Regions from separate parts of the Paenibacillus sp. FSL R10-2734 genome, predicted to be linked through region 2. Evidence: riboswitches for the same ligand, from Rfam matches in the RefSeq annotation. Region 2 holds a riboswitch; each other region holds the start of a gene.
The links. A riboswitch is a leader RNA that binds a small molecule or an ion and turns the genes downstream of it on or off. The one in region 2 is predicted to bind thiamine pyrophosphate.
Positions count from the first base shown of each region.

Region 1 (6,671 bases), 2.6 Mb from region 2:
TTCCTGAAGGTTAACATCTGATTTTGATCGTTAAAATCAGGTGTTTTTTTATGGATATAAGCAAGTATCAGTATTAGAGAGAAAGTAGGATCATTAGTGAGAATCGATAAATATATAAGCGAGACAGGCTTCTGCTCCAGAAGGGAAACAAAACGATTAATTGCCGCAGGCCGGATTGCTGTTAATGGCATCGTCTGTGATGCGAATATTCTTTTAGAGCCAGAGGACATCGTTTGGATCGATGGAGAGCCAATAACAAGCAGTAAAGGAGAGCCGGTATACCTCGCTCTGAACAAGCCGATCGACATTACTTGTACAGCTGCTCCGCAGGTAGCAGGGAATATTATAGACTTTGTAGGCTATCCCTCACGAATCTTTGCGATCGGAAGATTAGATAAAAACTCGGAAGGTCTCATTTTGTTAACCAACGATGGAGATATTGTAAACAAAATGATGCGTTCCGAGAATGGGCATGAAAAAGAATATGTAGTTCATGTAGACAAGCCAATAACGTCAAAATTCTTACAAGCAATGTCTAGTGGGGTGGACATCCTTGGCGTCACAACGAAACCTTGTGAGGTCGATCGAATCACGGAATGTGAGTTTAGAATTATCCTAACTCAAGGCCTTAATCTGCAAATACGCAGAATGTGCAAGGAGTTAGGATATAGAGTTCTAAAGCTAGAGCGCATAAGAATTATGAATATTACTTTAGATGGCTTGGAGCGAGGACAATGGCGGCATTTGAGCGATGAAGAGCTGAGTGAGCTTATGTCCCGCTTACATTAACTTCATGAACAAATCCCCTAGCGGCGAGGGTAACATCCTCAGCCCCTGCAATGGCAGAAATAATAGAAATTCCATCCGCACCCGCAGCTAATACCGGGGCTGCATTGTGCACCGTGATCCCTCCTATACCGACCAAAGGAATTGTAATGCCGCTATTTCGTATTTCCTCAATAACGGATGTGCCTCGAACAGCTTGGGCATCCTCCTTTGAAGAGGTAGGATAAATTGGCCCAATGCCAAGATAATCGGCTCCATCTGCAATTGCCTGCTGAGCTTCAGCGAGCGAGTGAGCGGACACACCAATGATCTTATCATCCCCAAGCAGCTGTCTAATCGCTAGCGCGGGGGTGTCATCTTGTCCTACATGAATACCGTCTGCATCAAGGGCGATGGCTAAATCAATATCGTCATTAACGATAAAAGGGACTCCGTTTGCATGACAAATCTTTTGGAGCCGTCTTCCTAGATTGAACCTAACTTGGGCGGTTAGTGCCCCCGTTCCTTTTTCGCGAAATTGGAACATCGTTATGCCGCCAGCGACGGCTTCTTTTAACACCTTCGCAGGAGATCTACGACAATTCACACTACCCATAATGAAATAGACTTTTAATAAATCCCGCAGCTGATCACTGTCTATTCGCTTCATGGTTCATCCCTCGCAATCTATTCTGATAAGCAAAGTGATTCGTAGGCCCGTGTCCAGCCCCTATGCCAAGCTCGTCTTCAATTGCCGCTTGTATAAATGCTTTAGCTGTGTGGATAGCCTCAGGAACCGAGTTTCCCTTGGCGAGCTCGGCAGTGACTGCCGCCGAATAGGTGCAGCCTGTGCCGTGCGTGTGTCTGGTCTGAACTCGTCGACTTTCCATAAAGATGAACTCGTAACCGTCATATAAGAGATCTACAACAGCCGTAGTTGAGGTATCATGCCCACCTTTAAGCACTACATATTTAGAGCCCATGGCATGAATGATTTTAGCTGCTTCTTGACGATCATCCATAGTAGTGATGCTCTTATTTGTAATCATTTCAGCCTCGGGAATATTGGGGGTCGTCACTAAGGCTAGTGGCAGTAGATGACTGATTAAGGATTGGACAGCTTCTTGTTGCAGTAGGGTGGACCCGCCTTTAGCAACCATTACAGGATCAACTACATGATTACGCCAGCCGTATTGCTGAATCTTCTCTGCTACGATACGAATGATTTCACTGTTAAAAAGCATCCCCGTCTTCACAGCATCCGGCATCAGATCAAGCCCAATGGAATCGAGCTGCTGAGTAATAGCTTCCGGTGTCAACGGATATACGCCTTGAACACCTAGCGTGTTCTGGGCTGTCACAGCTGTAAGTACGGTCATGCCATATACAGAGAGCTCTTGAAACGTTTTTAGATCTGCCTGAATACCAGCACCACCGCCGCTATCAGAGCCGGCTATGGTTAGAGCTTTAGAAATAATCATTGCATTCACTCCTTTATGTGTTGTTATCTGAGTTGCTTAATTAAGGATTTCTCTTTATAGATTTCGGGTGTCACCAATGTCAATTGATTTATAAACTCAATTTGAAAGCTTCCCGGGCCTTGACCAGCCGTTTGCTCGGCAGCGATTTCAGCAGCTACTCCGTAGAAGGAGAGAGCTTCCACTGCGGCCTCCAGCGAGGCACCTTCACTTACCGCAAGAAAAGCACCGACAACAGCGCTTAGCAAACAACCAGTTCCAGTAACCTTTGTTAGAATAGGATGACCGTTACTGGCGATGTAGGTGTTAGCTCCATTGGTGATCACATCGTCTTTTCCGGTGACGATCACTACACAGCCTAACTTCCGCGCGGCAGTCTCAGCTAAGACGACTACATCGCCATCTCCTTCGCCTGCATCTACCCCTTTAATAGACCAGCTCTCACCGATTACGTTAGCGACTTCAGCTACATTCCCACGTAGCGCGGTAATTTGCATCTCATTTACTAGCTTTTGTGTGACCGCTGTTCGATAGGAAGTTGCTCCCGCACCTACCGGATCAAGCACTAAGGGAACTCCATGTTTATTCGCTGATTGTCCTGCGAGCAGCATGGCTTGAATAGCATAGTCATTCAGTGTGCCAATATTTAGAACCACTGCAGCCGAAAATGCGGCGATATCTACTACTTCTTCGTGGGCATCCGCCATAAAGGGAGAGGCACCGAGTGCCAAAAGACCGTTGGCTGAGAAATTGGCTACGACGATATTAGTGATATTGTGGACCAGTGGATTGGATTCCCGTACTTTGGATAGATAACTCATGATAATTCCTCCTCAAGTTTTATAAGCAAATAGCTAGAGTTTACAGATTAATAAAAGCGTCCTCAGCTTTGATATCAGTTGACAGTAAATCATTGTCGGATAACCACTGTCGTACCTCTTCCCAAGAAGCGGGCTCTTGATATCCAAATTCTTGATCTCCCGCATTCATTAGCGGCAGTAGAATTTCTAGACTCTTTTTCTCAATTTGCTGATCGAGTGGAGAGGTCGCATCTTCATGTGCAAGCAGCAGGTTTAGCGCTTTTTCCGGATTGTCTTCTACGAATTTCTGTCCTTTAGTAATGGCGGTTAGAAACTTTTTGAAGGAGGACTGAGAATTTTTTAATCCCTGATCACTGGCGACAAGTACAAGCTCATAATAATCGGGTACACCGTAATCCGTGGGATTGAACGAGTGAACCGGATGACCTTCTTTTTCTAGGATTAATTGTTCGTGGTTAATGAAACCACCCATAATGGCATCTACTTGGCCGGTCGAAATCGCTGGAATAAGGTCAAAGCCTACGTCGATTAATTTGCTGGTGTTTGGGTCACCCCCATCGTTCTGGATCATTGTACGAATCATGGCCTCATAAAGAGGGATGGAAGAATACCCAATCTGTTTACCTGTGAGGTCTTTGGGACTATGGATATCTCCAGTTTGAGGTACCATTAAATGATTAAGCGGATGTCGCACAATCGCTGCGATCGAGCGGACTGGAATGTTCTCACCGCGTGCCATGAGCACCTGAGGCTGATAACTAAGTGCTAAATCGATTTTATTCGCTGCCACAAGTTTCAGAGCATCGTTGCTGTCTGAGGGCATTTGGATCTCTACGTCCAGACCTTCTTCTTTGAAATACCCATTGCGCTCAGCGGCATATAGAAAAGAGTGAACGGCATTGGGATACCAATCGAGCATAATCGTCAGCTTGTGTGTTTGCGTATTTTCGTTATTGGAAGAATTAGCAGAAGGGTTATTTATGTTGGAAGCTTTTCCGCAGCTGCTTAAGATTAGGACTGAACAGAAGAAACACAAGGGAATAAGCCATTTTCTTTGGACGTTCAAATGATTCATCGGTTAGAGCCTCTTTTCTTTAAAAATAATGATTCGAGCAGAGCTATCAACAGAAACAGCACCACGCCGAGTGCGGATAAAAGAAATACTGCGGCGAACATTTCGGCACTTTGCATATTTCCAGCCATCCTTCTACTGAAGTAACCGAGTCCTTTGCTGCCGCCAAGCCATTCACCGATGGTTGCTCCAATGACGCAGTACACAATGGATAGCTTTAATCCTGAGAAAAAAGAGGGCAGCGCTAGCGGAATTTGGGTTTTAGCAAGTAGTTGCCAGTGATTTGCACCCAAGGTTAACAATAAATCCTTGTATGCTTGTCCACTTGTACGAAGTCCATCATATGTACTCACTACGACTGGAAAAAAAGCAGTTAGAAACACAGCAGCCACTTTACTCCACAGCGTATATCCGAACCACATAATAAAAATGGGGGATAGAGCGATTAATGGGATCGTCTGACTGATAATAAGGAAAGGATAGATGGCTTTTTCAAGCGGTCGAAACAAGAACATTCCGGTGCCCAATAGTGCACCACAGATAACTGAAAGAACGAAACCGAACAATATTTCCTGTAGCGTCGCCAATAAATGCTGTCCAATTAATAATTGCCTGTGCTCAATCAAAGCGATACATATTGATGAAGGTGCAGGGAGGATAAAGGCTGGAATCAAGTGAAGGCGAACAGCTGACTCCCAGATCGCAACAATGAATAATACGAGTAGAATGAAGGGGCCATAATTGTCTAGATGTTTTTTAAAAGGTATGGGCTGCATACAGTCTTCGCTCCAACTCTTCCCGCAGTGTTATAAACCGGGGTTCATAGTTCATCTTGTAATGTCTTGGCCTAGGTAAATCAACGATGACCTCCTGTACTCCGCTACGTCCGCCTCCAGACATTAAGTAAATTCGATCACTGAGCAATAGCGCTTCTTCTAGATCATGGGTGATGAGCATCACCGTTTGACTCAGTTCACCCCAAAGCTCTAACAGCCAACGATGGATTTCTCGCTTGGTCATAGCGTCGAGTGCCCCAAATGGCTCATCTAGTAGCATTAGACCGCTGCCGTCTCCAGCCACTAACGTTCGCAGAAATGCGACTCGCTGTTTCATTCCACCCGATAGTTCATGAGGATATGCCTTCTCTACATCGGTTAAACCGAAGCGTGACAGCATTTCCCGAATTTGAGAGATCGTCTGTTGTTTACTGAACCTTGGTTTAACCTCCCAGGGCAAAAGACAATTGTCGAGTACCGTTCTCCAGGGCAACAACAAATCCTGCTGAGGCATGTAAGCGATCTGACCTAAGCGAGTGGTGGCAGATGGACTCGTATGAATCATTATTTTCCCATGAGTGGGTTCGAGCAAGCCTGCTATAGTTTTGAAAAGCGTGCTTTTCCCGCATCCGCTAGCCCCAATGACAGCGACAAACTCACCTTGCCTAATATCCATGGTTAAGTTTGCGAATACAGGGGGCTGTTTAGATTCGGGAAAAGAGTAGGCTAGGTCCTGAATGGATAGGATTGTTGTGATGATCTAACCTCCTAAAAGTTTTGTGGATGAAGATTCATCCTGAAAAGCCTCAAACAAAACTAGCTTCGGAAGCATGTGCTTAAGTTTTGTGATTGATTGTAAACAAATAAAGACCCATCCATTTCCGGTGGGAAATGAATGGGTCAAAAAGTTCATTCTGCATAGTAACACTAAAAATGCATGGGATGAAAATTCCGCTCCACTTCCCTCCGCTGGTATGATCCAGATCAGGTTCCAAGGGTCCGGAGCTTGAAGCTCCGTCTCAGTCGGCCGACTCCCCTAGTGAAATAACAGGTCCATATTTAATTTGTTTATAAATATACCATAACTTTCTGAGATGTAAAGAGAGGATCTTGTGAAGGATTATTCTAAGAATGGGTAATATAAGGATAGAGATTTACCTAATATTACAATTCCGATGTATATTATCGGAAAAAGCATTGACGGCAAACAGATGCCAGTGTAATATACAATTTACCGGATAATTCCGGGTAAAGAGAGGGGAATTATATAATGAAAAAACTAAGTTTAACTATCCTATTGGCGTTAACCGTGGTGCTTGTAGCGGCTTGCGGTAATAATACGAAAACCGATACTGCTACGAACTCTTCAGCTGGAACTAATGACGGAGCAGCATCTAATGGGCAAAACAGTCTGGAAGCTGTGAAAGCTAGCGGCAAATTGCGGATAGGAACGGAAGGGACCTATGCACCTTTTACTTTTCATGATGCTTCGGGGAAGCTGACCGGTTTTGACGTGGAAATCGCTGAAGAAGTATCGAAGCGTCTCGGTGTTGAACCTGAATTTTTTGAGACACAGTGGGATGGTATTTTTGCAGGGATGGATGCTAAGCGGTTTGATGTTATTTTTAACCAAGTATCCATTAATGAAGACCGTAAAGTGAAATATGATTTCTCTGAACCGTACATCGTATCTAAAGCGGTATTGATTGTGAGTGAAGACAATAATGATATCAAGACTTTCGCAGATCTTAAGGGTAAA
Region 1 covers NZ_CP150170.1:4,804,143-4,810,813, reverse strand. The annotation lists gene NSS67_RS21025 (pseudouridine synthase) at 97-789, shown strand; gene thiE (thiamine phosphate synthase) at 770-1,435, opposite strand; gene thiD (bifunctional hydroxymethylpyrimidine kinase/phosphomethylpyrimidine kinase) at 1,416-2,246, opposite strand; gene thiM (hydroxyethylthiazole kinase) at 2,270-3,064, opposite strand; gene NSS67_RS21005 (ABC transporter substrate-binding protein) at 3,105-4,139, opposite strand; gene NSS67_RS21000 (ABC transporter permease) at 4,136-4,912, opposite strand; gene NSS67_RS20995 (ABC transporter ATP-binding protein) at 4,893-5,588, opposite strand; TPP riboswitch at 5,857-5,960, opposite strand; gene NSS67_RS20990 (amino acid ABC transporter substrate-binding protein) at 6,183-6,671, shown strand, end outside.
Region 1: another riboswitch for thiamine pyrophosphate. It lies ahead of NSS67_RS20995 (ABC transporter ATP-binding protein); the one in region 2 lies ahead of NSS67_RS00315 (ABC transporter substrate-binding protein).

Region 2 (6,671 bases):
TGACCATACGTGTCAAGCTTGAGGGGGAATCGATCCCCTATAGTACAGCACTTGAATTTGCAGACCGCTTTCGAACGCTAGAGAAGACCTTCATACAGGACGACTATACCTATATCCATTGTGGAGAAGAAATCTATGAGTTGGTGGAGCATTTTGTCTTCCGAAATCTGGGGGATAGACTGGAGCCTTTTTTAGATCATTCGGATATCAATGGGGCTTACTTCGAGACGTTACCCTTTTTCGTGGATGAAAGAATGCAGGTGCAAGCCTTTTACGGCTTTCAGAATGAGGAGAACTCAGAAGAGATTACCGTGGATTGCCGTTATCGTGCTTCTCAGCTAGACGGAATGGATCTAAAAGGTGCCCCTACTATTAGCGCCAGCGATCCCGAATATATTGAACACTATTGTAAAGAGCATACTTATAATCGCTGGGGTCCGGACACTTATTATATGATGAATGAGCAGACCTTTTGCTGCCTTACCCGAGCAGAACCAAAGATCGCCGTTAGACTAGCCAACCAAATGTACGGAGAATATTATTACGGGCTTCTACTCAGTATTTTCCATAAAATCGTTCTACTAAAGCTCGCGAATATGCATTCCAGACTCCGTATTAATCGCGATTATGAGGAAATAGACAATCTAATCTTCTCAATCAATAAATTCTCGGCAAAGTTTTATTTCTTGGAGCTGGTTTCGCAGTCACAGGGGCGGGAAATTTTTCTTCAATTACGCAAAGTTTACGGTAACGATGCCCTGTTTGGTGAGGTGAAAGAGACCCTGAATGATCTTTTTCAGTATCAAGATAAGTTTCAGTCCAAGCGTCGGGATAATCTGCTGATGATTCTCACTGTATTTACGGTGGTCAGCGGAATTTACGGCATGAATCAAGTCATTGACGATCTAAAGGGAAATATAGCATGGAGTAAAATGATCGAATATTCCCCATTTGAATTACTTGCCCTCTTCGTAACCGTGACGGGTATTCTAGTGAGTGTAGTCCTTACGGTAAGTGCGCTATTAAACGAGCTTAAAAGGCGCTACCGAAAGAAATATACCGATCTAGATTAACGAAAAAGGATGTATAGATTTGAAAAATTTAGGAGTGTACTACTAGACATTCCGAGAACAGCCGTCTATAATACACCGTATGTACGTGGAAATACCCGTTAACTTCATAGAACCAGGGGTGCTGGAATTGGCCGGCTGAGATTGTATCCCACAAGATACTGACCCTTATACCTGATCTGGATAATGCCAGCGTAGGAATCGCCAATTGGTTTTGGTCCCTGTGACCTTTACTAACCTTGCGCCAAGCCAGCGTCCCGATCACTCGGGGCGCTTTTTTTTGTGTAGATCACAAAAGATGTAGAAGAAATGTACATACTACACTTTACGGTTCATGTTGGATGACGGGATCTGGCAACCTTAAAGGAGAGAAGAAGACATGCAAGTCAAAAAAGCACTCATGCTTAGCCTCACCTGTATGCTCATTCTTGCGATTGCCGGATGCGGCAGCAACAATGGGAATACAGCCGGAAACAAAGGAACTGCTACGGAGTTGGGTGCAGCGACCGGGTCCGATGCTCCAAAAGAGCTAACCAAAGTTAAGGTTGCACTCGACTGGACACCGAACACGAACCACACCGGTCTATACGTAGCCAAGGATCTTGGCTATTACGCTGAAGAAGGTTTGGATGTAGAAATAGTTCAGCCTGGCGCTGCGGGCTCCGACACCATGGTTACCTCTGGCGAAGCTGCCTTTGGCATCAGCGCACAGGAAGGATTGACTCTAGCTCGTCTACAAGGCGTACCCCTTGTCTCGATTGCAGCCATTATTCAGCATAATACGTCGGGTTTCGCCGCTCCAGTTGACCGCCATATTAAATCACCAAAAGATTTCGAAGGTAAAACCTACGGCGGATGGGGCTCTCCTGCTGAAGAAGCAGCCATGAAAGCGATCATGGACCCTGAAGGTGGCGATGTGAAGAAGGTTAAGCTCGTCAGCATTGGGGAAGCAGATTATTTTACAGCCGTAAAACGTGATATTGATTTCGCTTGGATCTTCTACGCATGGACCGGTATTGAAGCCGAGCTGCGTGGTGAGCCACTGGATATGCTGTACTTGAAGGATTACGCGCCTCAGCTTGATTATTACACACCTGTGCTGACGACGAGTGAGAAGCAAATTGCAGAGAATCCAGATTTGGTGAAGGCTTTCTTGAAAGCCACATCGAAAGGCTATCAATATGCGATTGACCATCCGGAAGAGGCTGCCGCTACGTTATCCAAAGCTGTCCCTGACCTGGATGCCGAGCTTGTCCTAGCTAGCCAGAAATGGCTTAGCCCGAAATACAAGGATGATGCTGCCCGCTGGGGTGAGCAAAAAACCGAGGTCTGGCAGAATTACGGCGACTGGATGTATGATCTGAAGCTGCTGGATAAACCACTGGATGCTGCAAGTGCATTCACTAATGATTTTTTACCGGCCGCGGAGTGATGTACTATTAGTTAATGAATTACTTCGTTATCAAAGTTGGCTTTTTGAACTTACCTATTAAATAAGAGTTCAAAAAATCGGCTTTCAGAACCGAGAAGGTTGAACGTTACTTGAGGAAGGAGGAACGGAGCGTAGTGATGTGCTACGTGAGTACCGGACTTCCCAAGTTCGTTCAAGATTCGATGTCGAATCCGCTTCTTGAAATACTTCGTTATCAAAGTTGGCTTTTTGAACTTACATTAAATAATGAGAGGATTGATTATTTTGGCTAACACACTATTAAGCATTCAAGTAATTCCTAAGACTCCTAACGGTGAGGACTCCATCCCATACGTAGATAAAGCAATTGAGGTTATTCAGAAGTCCGGTGTTAAACATCAGGTGAATCCGCTGGAAACCACTATGGAAGGTGAGCTTAGTGAGTTGCTGGAGGTTGTGCGTCAAATGCAGGAAGCACTGATCGAAGCAGGCAGTCCAAGCGTGATCTCACAGATCAAAATCGCTCATAATCCTAACGGAATCAGCATGGACAAGCTGACGGAGAAATATCGGCCGTGAGATCGACTTGGAAGCTAATATGGCCGCCCCTTGTGGCGGTCGTCTTCTTTTTAACCGTATGGCAGCTATCTGTATCTCTATTTCACATTGAACCTTGGATTCTACCGAGTCCTGCGGACATTGCCCATGAATCCACCAGTAATGCCTCAGGTCTCTGGGCTCATACGATGGCTACACTTCGGCTCACATTAATCGGCTTTCCTATTGGTACGGCTGTAGGCTTGATCGTCGCTCTACTTCTACATCTGTTGCCTTGGTCTAAACGGGCTTTTTATCCACTCATTATTCTGAGTCAAAATGTTCCCTCCATCGCACTCGGGCCGCTGCTTATCATCTGGTTCGGCTTCGGCCTTTTGCCCAAAATCGTACTGATAACGCTGGTGTGCTTCTTCCCGGTGGCTGTTGCTGCAATGGGCGGCTTGTCCCAAAGTGATCAGGTTATGATGAATTATATGAAAATGGCGGGCGCAAGCAAGTGGCAAATCTTCACGAAACTAGAGCTCCCCTCTTCTATTCCGGCACTATTTTCCGGTGTGAAAATATCCGCCACCTATGCGGTTATGGGAGCCGTGGTCGCAGAATGGATTGGAGCGGATAAAGGGATTGGCTATTATATGCTCCTCCAGAAATCCGCTTATCGTACGGATCGGATGTTTGTGGCTATTGTAATTATTGTGCTCCTTAGTCTTGTACTCTTTGCTATTATTGCTCTGCTGGAGAAATGGCTTGTCCGTTGGAAGCCGCGCCGTAACTCATAGAAAGGAAGATGCCTGTATGTCTCAAGCGACGCAAATGCAACACAGAACAACAGAAGTCATAAGCTCACCTGAAGCTCATACCGCACCACCTGCTCTTGAAGTAAGCGGCATCTCCAAGTCCTTCTCCCATCGCCGCCTCGAGACAAACGTGCTGAATAACGTCTCTCTCAAGGTAGAACAGCAAGAGTTCGTTTCGATTGTAGGTCCTTCCGGTTGCGGAAAAAGCACCTTATTCCACATGATCGGCGGTCTTGTGAAGCCAGATACGGGAACGATCCATATGAACGGCAAGGTCGTCACGGGACAACGCGGTGAAATTAGTTATATGCCGCAGCAGCCTGCACTGTTCCCTTGGCGGACGATTGAAGACAATGTACTGCTCGCCGGTGAGATCAAAGGCATATTACGGGATGGCGCTCGTGAGGAAGCGAGACATTGGCTCGCCAAGGTTGGGTTAGGCGGGTTCGAACAAGCTTATCCGCATATGCTGTCAGGTGGAATGCAGCAGCGTGCTGCTTTTCTCAGAGCATTGCTCGCTCCGCAGGAGTTGATGCTGCTCGATGAACCTTTCAGCGCTCTAGACGCGTTAACTCGTAGTGAAATGCAGCGCTGGCTACTTGAACTGTGGGAAGAGAATCGCCGCTCCGTATTGTTCATCACCCACAACATTGAAGAAGCGTTGCTGCTCTCTAATCGTATTTATGTATTTTCCGGCCGCCCCGGCTCCATCCTACATACTGTTGACGTGCCATTTCCACGGCCGCGCCGCGATGAGATAACGGATTCCCCAGAATTCCTAACACTCAAGCGCCAGCTGTCGCAATGGATGCGAGAAGAACAGGCTAAGAGCGGGAAAGTAGCCTTCTGAGTAATACATGAGAAATCAAACAAAGAACCGCTTGAGCTTTAAATAGCCCAAGCGGTTCTTTTGTTTTTATTCAGTAATGCTAAATGGAGTTTGTATCTTATTGTGCTTGTACGAACTCAGCAGATTTAATCCCAGCTTGACGTCCGAAAATAATGATTTCTGCTACAGAGTTACCGCCGATTCGGTTTTGACCGTGCAATCCGCCTGTAACTTCACCTGCTGCAAACAGACCAGGAATAGCAGCACCGTCTTTATTTAACACTTCTGTATTCGTATTGATCTTCACACCGCCCATGGTGTAGTGAATCCCTGGAGCGATCTTAATCGCGTAGAAAGGACCTGCGGACAAGTCGTTGTCCATCCCTGTTGTTCTGCCAAATTCAGCATCCTTCTTGTTCTTAACCGCGCTATTCCAAGTATCGAGTGTAGCTTGCAGCTTATCCGCTGGAACACCGATTTCTTTTGCCAATGCCTCAATAGTATCCGCTTTGATCACGAAGCCCATTTTATCATATTGTTCAATGGCTTTAACGCGTGATTTGACGCCAGAATCAAACACAAGAGTAGCGCCTTTTTCAGGAAGTGCATTGATAGCTGCGGTAGCTTTATCACGTGTAGTCAATTCGTTTACGAACCGTTTGCCTTCACTGTTAACCATGATAGATCCTTCGCCGCGAACAGCTTCCCCGATCAGATATGATTTATCTTGTTGAACCGTCGGGTGAACTTGGATTTGATCCATATCAACAGTTGTTCCGCCGAGCGCTTCGATCATCTTGATGCCATCACCAGTACTTCCGATCTGGTTAGTAGTAACGTATCCTTTCAGATCAGGTCTAACTTTAGAGATCATATCCATATTGGCTCCGTAACCACCGGTTGTCACAACAACAGCCTTCGCTGTAATAGTCTTCTCATCAGCTTGGTTAAAGAGTACTTTCGCACCGTCAACCTTACCGTCTTTTTGAGTAATTCCCTTAACATCAGCGTTCACAAATAGTGGAATTTCTTTTTCCTGTACATTTTTCACCAGGCCTTTAACAAGATATTGGCCTACTGCTGATCCGTCTTCTGGACGGTGAGTACGTTTTTCGCTCATACCGCCTGTAATCGTGAGATTGTTCAGTTTAATTCCGATCGAATCTAACCAATCGATAGCACTCGCGGAATTGTCCACGAAGAAGCGAAGCATCTCTTTATTGTTCGTATCATGCCCGCCCTTTAGGGTCTCTTCATAAAACTTATCATTGCTGTCTTCAATGCCTTGTTCTTTTTGAAATTTCGTTTGGGAAGCGTTCATCCCTGACGAGGATTTCATTGTATTCCCGCCAGCAACCGGCATTTTTTCAAAAATAACCGGATTCAATCCTTTAGCTTTGGCTTCCAGTGCAGCCGTCATTCCCGCACCGCCAGCTCCTACAATGATTATATCGTAGCTATCTTTTAATTGATCGAGTGGTGTGTAGCTTACTTCTGATGCGCCTGATACAGCTTCTGTTTTATCATTTTTAGCTGTTTCATTGACCTTACTCTTGTTCTCGTTGCCATTGCTACTTGCTGTAGTACTACTATTACTGTTACCGCATCCTGCGATCACCAGCATGACAGAGAGAATAAGAATAAGGGCAGAGCCTGTTACCTTTTTCATTTTAATTGCGCCCCCTTGTGAATGTTTTCACATTTATAATACAGTAAAAATGATGTTTTGTGAAGCATTTTCTGTAATTAGTTATGATTACCTTTACATTTTCATGTATTTTTTCATATTGGTTTGCATTTCCAGTTAGCTCCCAAACCAAAGAAAGAAAGTCACCCTAGTTAGAGTGACCTTCTTACTTATTTTTTAATCATCGCTTGAAACACAAATTTGGGTAGTACGGACTGTCTGCGCCATCGCGACTTTTGTCCTTTGGCAACAGGGGCGAATAATAGTCGATGCAACCATTCTAAGTTGAGCTTTTTCCATACCGGTGGTGCAGGTTTAA
Region 2 covers NZ_CP150170.1:73,085-79,755, forward strand. The annotation lists gene NSS67_RS00310 (hypothetical protein) at 1-1,073, shown strand, start outside; TPP riboswitch at 1,178-1,288, shown strand; gene NSS67_RS00315 (ABC transporter substrate-binding protein) at 1,450-2,502, shown strand; gene NSS67_RS00320 (thiamine-binding protein) at 2,767-3,060, shown strand; gene NSS67_RS00325 (ABC transporter permease) at 3,057-3,818, shown strand; gene NSS67_RS00330 (ABC transporter ATP-binding protein) at 3,853-4,686, shown strand; gene NSS67_RS00335 (flavocytochrome c) at 4,784-6,334, opposite strand; gene NSS67_RS00340 (WecB/TagA/CpsF family glycosyltransferase) at 6,523-6,671, opposite strand, start outside.

Region 3 (6,671 bases), 190 kb from region 2:
GCTTGCAGGTATTACATGATGGCGCTTGATAGTGTAGCGAAAGCATTGGTTTCATCCAGTAAAAAAGCAGAAACTCTTTATAGCGGAGTTTCTGCTTTTTTGATATTACTGAAAGGTGGCTTAACGAACATCGGTAATATCCGCGTAAGGCCATTCGCTTCCGACCAGGAACGCCAACCAGAATACGCTGAACGCATATACGGTGAAGAGGACGTCGCGGTACGTAAAGCCGAAAACATAATAATAAGTTCTCTTGGCCTCCCCGGCAAACCGCTTCGCTTCCATAGCCACCGCTATTCTATGGGCGCGTCGTATGCTTTGGGCAAGCAAAGGGATCGCGTAGCGGTGCAACAGCTGGTAGAAGTTAAATATCTTCCCTCGTTTGCGCATTCCCCTGACTTTCAAAGCGTGGCGCAAGGTCTGGAATTCTTCTACGAGAATAGGCACCAGCCGCATCGCGGCCAAGAAGCTGTAAGCATACTTAGCCGGTAATCTCCCCTGCTGCATTAAGGAGTAGAAGAGGTTGACCGGCCTCGTCGTCAGACCAAACAGAAGCCCAACCGCCGCCATGCTCAGCGCCCTGAACCCTAAGTGCAGCCCTCTGTAGAAGCTTTCTTCCGTAATGATCACCAATCCCCATCGGACCCACTCCGTCTCTCCCTTGCCGAAGAACATCATCCCCGTAGACGTGGACATGAACATCAGCAAGAAAGGGGAGGCGTATAGCAGCAATCTGCGCAATGGGTGCCCGGACCATGGAAGCAGCAGCAACGAGCCGATGGCTACGTTTACCATGACGTTAAAATCGTGGATGAGAATAATCGCCGCGAACCAGAGAGAGAAAAGGACGATCTTAAGCGTAGGATTGACGTGGTGTAGCCAGGTTTCCCGGTGGGGAAAGGTCAATTGCATCGGTAAGTCTCCCGTCTTCGATTCGCCATGACGCTGTGCAGAAATTCTCTACGATCCGCGCATCATGCGTGACCATAATAATCGAGGCACCCGCCGAAAGCAGCCGCTCCAACTTCTCGAGCAAAGAGAACGTATTCCGGGCGTCCAACCCAAAGGTCGGCTCGTCTAGCAGCAATATGCGTTGCCCCCTCACGATCGCCGTCGCGACGCTTAATCGTCTCTTCTGCCCCATCGACAGCTGATACGGATGCCGCGAGGCAACGTCCTCTAAATAAAGTTCTTCCATTAGTTTATCCGCCTTCGCGCGCCGAATCTCGCAATTAACGCCATCCAGCAACAGCGAATACTCGATCTCTTCCCGTACCGAATGCGTAACGAATTGAAACTCGGGGTTTTGAAAAACGAACGCGATATGCTCGACCGCTTGTGCAACATGCTTCGCTTCCCGGCCCTCTATCTTGCATATCCCTTCCGTCTTGATCAGTCGCATGATCGAGAGCAGCAAAGAGCTCTTGCCCGCTCCGTTATGGCCGATGACACCGATCCATTGACCAGGCGCGACGATTGCCTTCCCGACTTCAATTACCGCCCCGTTCCCTCGTTTGCCGCGAAACCCATCCATTTCCAGATAGACAGCTTCCCGATCGTTTGCGTTTGAATAACGAGCAATGCAGTCCAACCTCCGAGATTTATTTTCGAGATAGTCCTCCCAGACGCCGGGATACCAAATTCCGTATTCTTGTAGCTCTCTCCTCTTAGCTGAAAAGATTTCCGTCGGTGATCCGTCGGCGATAACTACTCCTTCCCGGGATAACACAACGATTCGATCGAAAAAGTCGATCACGCCTTCGATCTTATGCTCAATGACGATCAAAGTTATGCCTTCGGATAGGTTTCTGATCGTAGACCATATTAGCTCCGTACCTTCGCTATCCAGCAGCGCCGTCGGTTCGTCCAGGAAAATCACTTCCGGTTCCATAGCCAGAACGGATGCTATGGCTAACCGCTGTTTCATCCCTTGGGATAACGATTGGATTGCGATATGGATATCAAGACGATCCAAGCCGACTTGAGCGAGATAAAGACGGATCAGACCCTCCATCTCTTCGCGAGGAACGCGCATGTTCTCGAGAACGAAGGCCATCTCCTCGTCCACATATGGCATACAGAACTGCGTATCCGGATCTTGGAATACGTATCCCCATCGCTCGGGAACAAGCGTCTCTTCGGCGATCATCGGAACTTCGACCGAACCAGGAATCAAACCGCTCAACACCTGCAGCAGCGTCGATTTCCCACATCCGCTCGGGCCGAGCAGCAGCGTTTTCTCCCCCTGGCGGAAAGAAAGAGAAAGTCCCTCGAACAACAAGGCGTCCTCGCCGGCAAACTTAAGCTTTAAGTTCTTAACTCCCGCAGCTATAGGGACTCCACACTCCGTCATAGCCGTGTCAATGCGTCGTAGTCCGCCTTGGACGCCGGCCTCAACACTTTGGTTACGCCCGTGAGCTCAAGTGCTTTGGAAAGTCCGAAGGCGAAGATACCGGCGATGAGGATACTTCCGAGTCCCCTTAATCCGATCAGCAGTGTATAGTTCCAAGCAGACAACGACTCAATGTAACCGTAGCCGAAATCCAACACCAACGAACCAGCCGCCGCTCCGAGAGCGGCCAGCGACGTGACCCAGACGTTCGCGTTGCGGTAGAGGAAAATGGCGAATATGAGCTCCGCGCCCAACCCCTGCAACGCACCGTAATACAAGGTCGAAAGCCCCCATTCGCTGCCCAATAGCGCGCTAACGGAAGCCGCCGCAATCTCGGCCAGAAGCGCCACTCCCGGCTTGCGGATGACGAGAAACGCGAACGTCCCGGCAAGGAACCACATACCGTATATCATTTGCTCCGCATGGGTACCCAGCGGTTTGACCACGTCGTACATTGGTCCCCAGATTTTGTAGATGATGCCGAATACAACCGCGATCACGATGGTTACCAGAATATCAGTCAGCTTCAATCCCCGTGACCCCGTCCCTTTGTCTTGCCGTCCTTGTCTTTGTCCTCTCTTAGCTTGTTCCATGCTTCAGCAACTTCCCTTCCATGTTCTTGGATTCGTCGCTCGCATGATGTGAGTAATTTAAAAAAGCCTACCCTAAAAGGGTAGGCTAGCGCATGGCACCGATAAAAAAAGGATGCTCGACAATAACGTCTCTACGCTGGCATTACCCAGATCAGATCGACGGTCAGCGGCATAAGGCCGCTATCTCAGCCTGACTTCATCAAGCACCCGTTTATTGCGATTCAACTTCTTATAATTTATATTATAAGTAAACTTTTGGCAATATTATTTTCTCTAGCACGCTCACCATTGCTCGGACATTTTAAAGGTGACTGCGAGATCATCATCACCCGAGAGAGAGCTAACCACCAGAGTAATCGGCTCATCCTGAAGCTCATAAGAGAGTCGCTCGTTAAGTAAATTCACTGCCAAATTCGCATACGCACCAGAGATCCCTGATCCTGTACCTTGCATAATCACCTTTCCACCCGTGACCGTAGTGCAGGTGTAATTCACCAGCAGCGACGTGTCCGTGACGGGAATATCCGTTGTTGGCGTAGGATAATTTTCGAATGCCCCATCAAGTGTCCCCCCTGCGACGACCATATAACGCACAGGTCTTTTGGATAGAATATCTAAGGCTGCCGGTCTAATCTCAGCTGCAAGACCTTGTGGAATAGTAAATCCAGGACTCCTCATAAAACTGATCGCTGCGTAGTCAACCAATGTAACTGACACATTATCACGTATTTCCGAGGTAATCCGGCTCACTTGAAATGCTTCAAGATCAATGGTTGTCCAGACCCCTTCTACATCAACAAGAAAAACCTGAATCTTCAATTGCTCCTGCGAATATACAAAATTAAATTGGAATAATTCCTCTACAATGGTGTAGGTCTTGCTTAACGTCTCCTGATATTGCAGTTCAAACAATTCCTCAATAAAAACTGTCTGCGGACTAGCGCTATTGGATAAACCCGTTAAATAGCAAACTGCGTCAGCCGATCCATTGTTCACAGCTTTAATCACAACTTGATCGATTGGCCGAGTACCGTCGACAGGTAAATTAATGATGGTGTTTGTAGAGAGGACAGGCAATGTCTTCACACCTCCTATTAATATCAAATTATATATGTATGATATGCGATCATTTTTTAGAATTCTTGGATTAAAAATAGAGAAGTGTTACACAGCGTATAAACACAAATTTGCCACCAAATAAAGGATGTGGTAAACTCGATTTAACTTTTTATGAACGGAGGGTTACGTGTGATAGACTTTATCCGAGTTAGAACTTTGCGCGGCTAATTGAATAGCGCTAAAGCTCTGCCCATGTGCAGAGGACTCAGGATTGGTCTACCCATTTAACTCCATAGAAGCCAATAAACCAACTGCTACTCGTAAGGGATTAAGTAATCGCTCCCCTACGCCCAAGCCGTTGTTTAATTCGATATATCTATGGAAGACCCTAATGTCGTAACGGAGATTCTCCTTACACATTTGTTCTGACGTCCTCTAACGAACCGTAAGCACAGGCAGATGACCTGTGTTTTTTTGCGTTTACTATTTACTATTGGAGGATGAATAAATATATGGAACAACTACGAGAAAGAGCAATTATTGTCGGTGTCCAGCTTCAAAACGAAACGAACTTCGACTATTCGATGGAAGAACTCAGCAATCTGGCAGCTGCCTGTGACCTAGAGGTTGTAGGAGAACTTAGTCAAAAGGCCAGCAGGATTAACCCTTCCCACTATATCGGCACAGGTAAAATCCAAGAATTATCGGCGCTTTTAGAAGCGCATGATGCACCTATTGTTATTTTTAACGATGAGCTGTCCCCTTCACAGATTCGTAATTTGGAGTCTTCTCTTGACCGTCAGGTCATTGATCGGACGATTCTGATTCTGAATATTTTCGCAGAAAGAGCGAAGACCAAAGAAGCACAGCTGCAAGTGGAAGTAGCCAGACTGCAATATATGCTGCCCCGATTGACAGGTCTTCGAGAATCACTCGGCAGACAAGGCGGCGGTGCTGGACTCAAGAACAGAGGCGCTGGTGAAACCAAGCTGGAGCTGGATCGCAGAAGAATTGAAGAGCGGATTACAGCGCTGCAGGTTGAGCTTCAACAGCAAGTGGCCAGACGCCAAATTCAGCGGAAGCAGCGGCATAAGAATGAGGTTCCGGTCGTCTGTCTCGTCGGCTACACAAATACCGGCAAGTCCAGCTTAATGAATGTGATGGTAGAGACGTATCATCCCGGCTCTAATAAACAAGTATTCGCCAAGGATATGTTATTCGCGACGCTGGAGACGTCCGTTCGGAGCATTGAGCTACATGATCACAAAACCTTTTTATTAACGGATACCGTCGGATTCGTCAGCCAGCTTCCCCATCATCTGGTCAAAGCATTCCGCTCCACACTTGAAGAGGTGACCGAAGCTGACTTATTGATTCACGTAGTCGACATTGCTGATTCGCAGCATCAGCAGCATATGGCCGTTACCAATGAGACTTTAAAAGCTCTCGGCGCGGACCAAATCCCAACGATCTATGCCTATAACAAGGCTGACCTAACCGACTTGCCTTACCCTCATGTTGAGGGTGACAGTGTCTATCTCTCCGCCAAACAAAACAGCGGGATGGTTGAGCTTACGGAGCTGATCCGCAGTCATGTGTTTACAGACTATATTCAGTGTGAAATTCTGATTCCATTCGATCGCGGCAATGTGGTCTCTTATTTCAACGAGCACGCTCATGTCCAATCGACTAGCTATGAAGAAACAGGAACACGGCTGGAACTAGAATGTAGAAAATCTGATTTCGAGAAATTCCGCAACGATTTTATAGAGCTTTAGGTAATAGAACACAGCAAATCCCGGGCCTTATCGAAGGTCCGGGATTTTTTTGCAGGAAAATTGTTCTTCATGGCACTCTCTTAGCTTCTAGATCTTATAAATGTAGCTTCTAACCCCTATTCTTGAAAATACAGTGGATTGGGAGCCCCTATTTTCAGCCATGGGTAAGACAGAATCTGTAGATAATCTCTGTAAATAATCGAAGTCAGGATGTATTGATTCATTCGTAAGAAAAGCGGAGATATTACTTCCAGGTACTCTTTCCTGGTTCAGAGAGTCTATGATGATCTCTCCCGTAGTAATCCCTATGCCATGGCCATAGAACAGATCCTGCTCGATCTTAACAGCATTCTCACCCTGCCATTCTGGCTTGTTAGGCGCATGATCTGGATTCCTGAAATATACAATATCTCCACGCAGCATTTGATCTTTATTATAGTTCGTAATTAAGCGTAGACTCTTGTCGTAGTTCCAGTCCCATAAGAACAAATCCTGAAAATACCTATTAAAGGCTTCTTCACCTATAGCTTCAATGGTCGCCCTATACAAAACAATGACCATGGCTGTCGCGCATTCGAAGGCATATAAATGTCCATTCCGAAAAATGTCTTTAATCCCCACCGAAGGCTCAACGCCAGCGTTCAGCTGAAGTCCTCCAATATCTGTACGCGTCCAAAACTGTGGATTACCACGTGACTCATCAAATGTTGCAAAATCCGCTCCACTGTTATTTAAACCTTCGGCCGATTCCACGATGCTTTCTCTCATTTTCCGTTCAAAGTCAAGGGCATCGGGTGAACGAACTTCCTTCACCATGCTTAGTCCCTCCAATGTTATAGGTTCTAAATA
Region 3 covers NZ_CP150170.1:266,581-273,251, forward strand. The annotation lists gene NSS67_RS01255 (energy-coupling factor transporter transmembrane component T) at 121-912, opposite strand; gene NSS67_RS01260 (ATP-binding cassette domain-containing protein) at 854-2,353, opposite strand; gene NSS67_RS01265 (ECF transporter S component) at 2,350-2,985, opposite strand; TPP riboswitch at 3,095-3,206, opposite strand; gene NSS67_RS01270 (hypothetical protein) at 3,268-4,071, opposite strand; gene hflX (GTPase HflX) at 4,557-5,822, shown strand; gene NSS67_RS01280 (protein-glutamine gamma-glutamyltransferase) at 5,910-6,638, opposite strand.
Region 3: another riboswitch for thiamine pyrophosphate. It lies ahead of NSS67_RS01265 (ECF transporter S component); the one in region 2 lies ahead of NSS67_RS00315 (ABC transporter substrate-binding protein).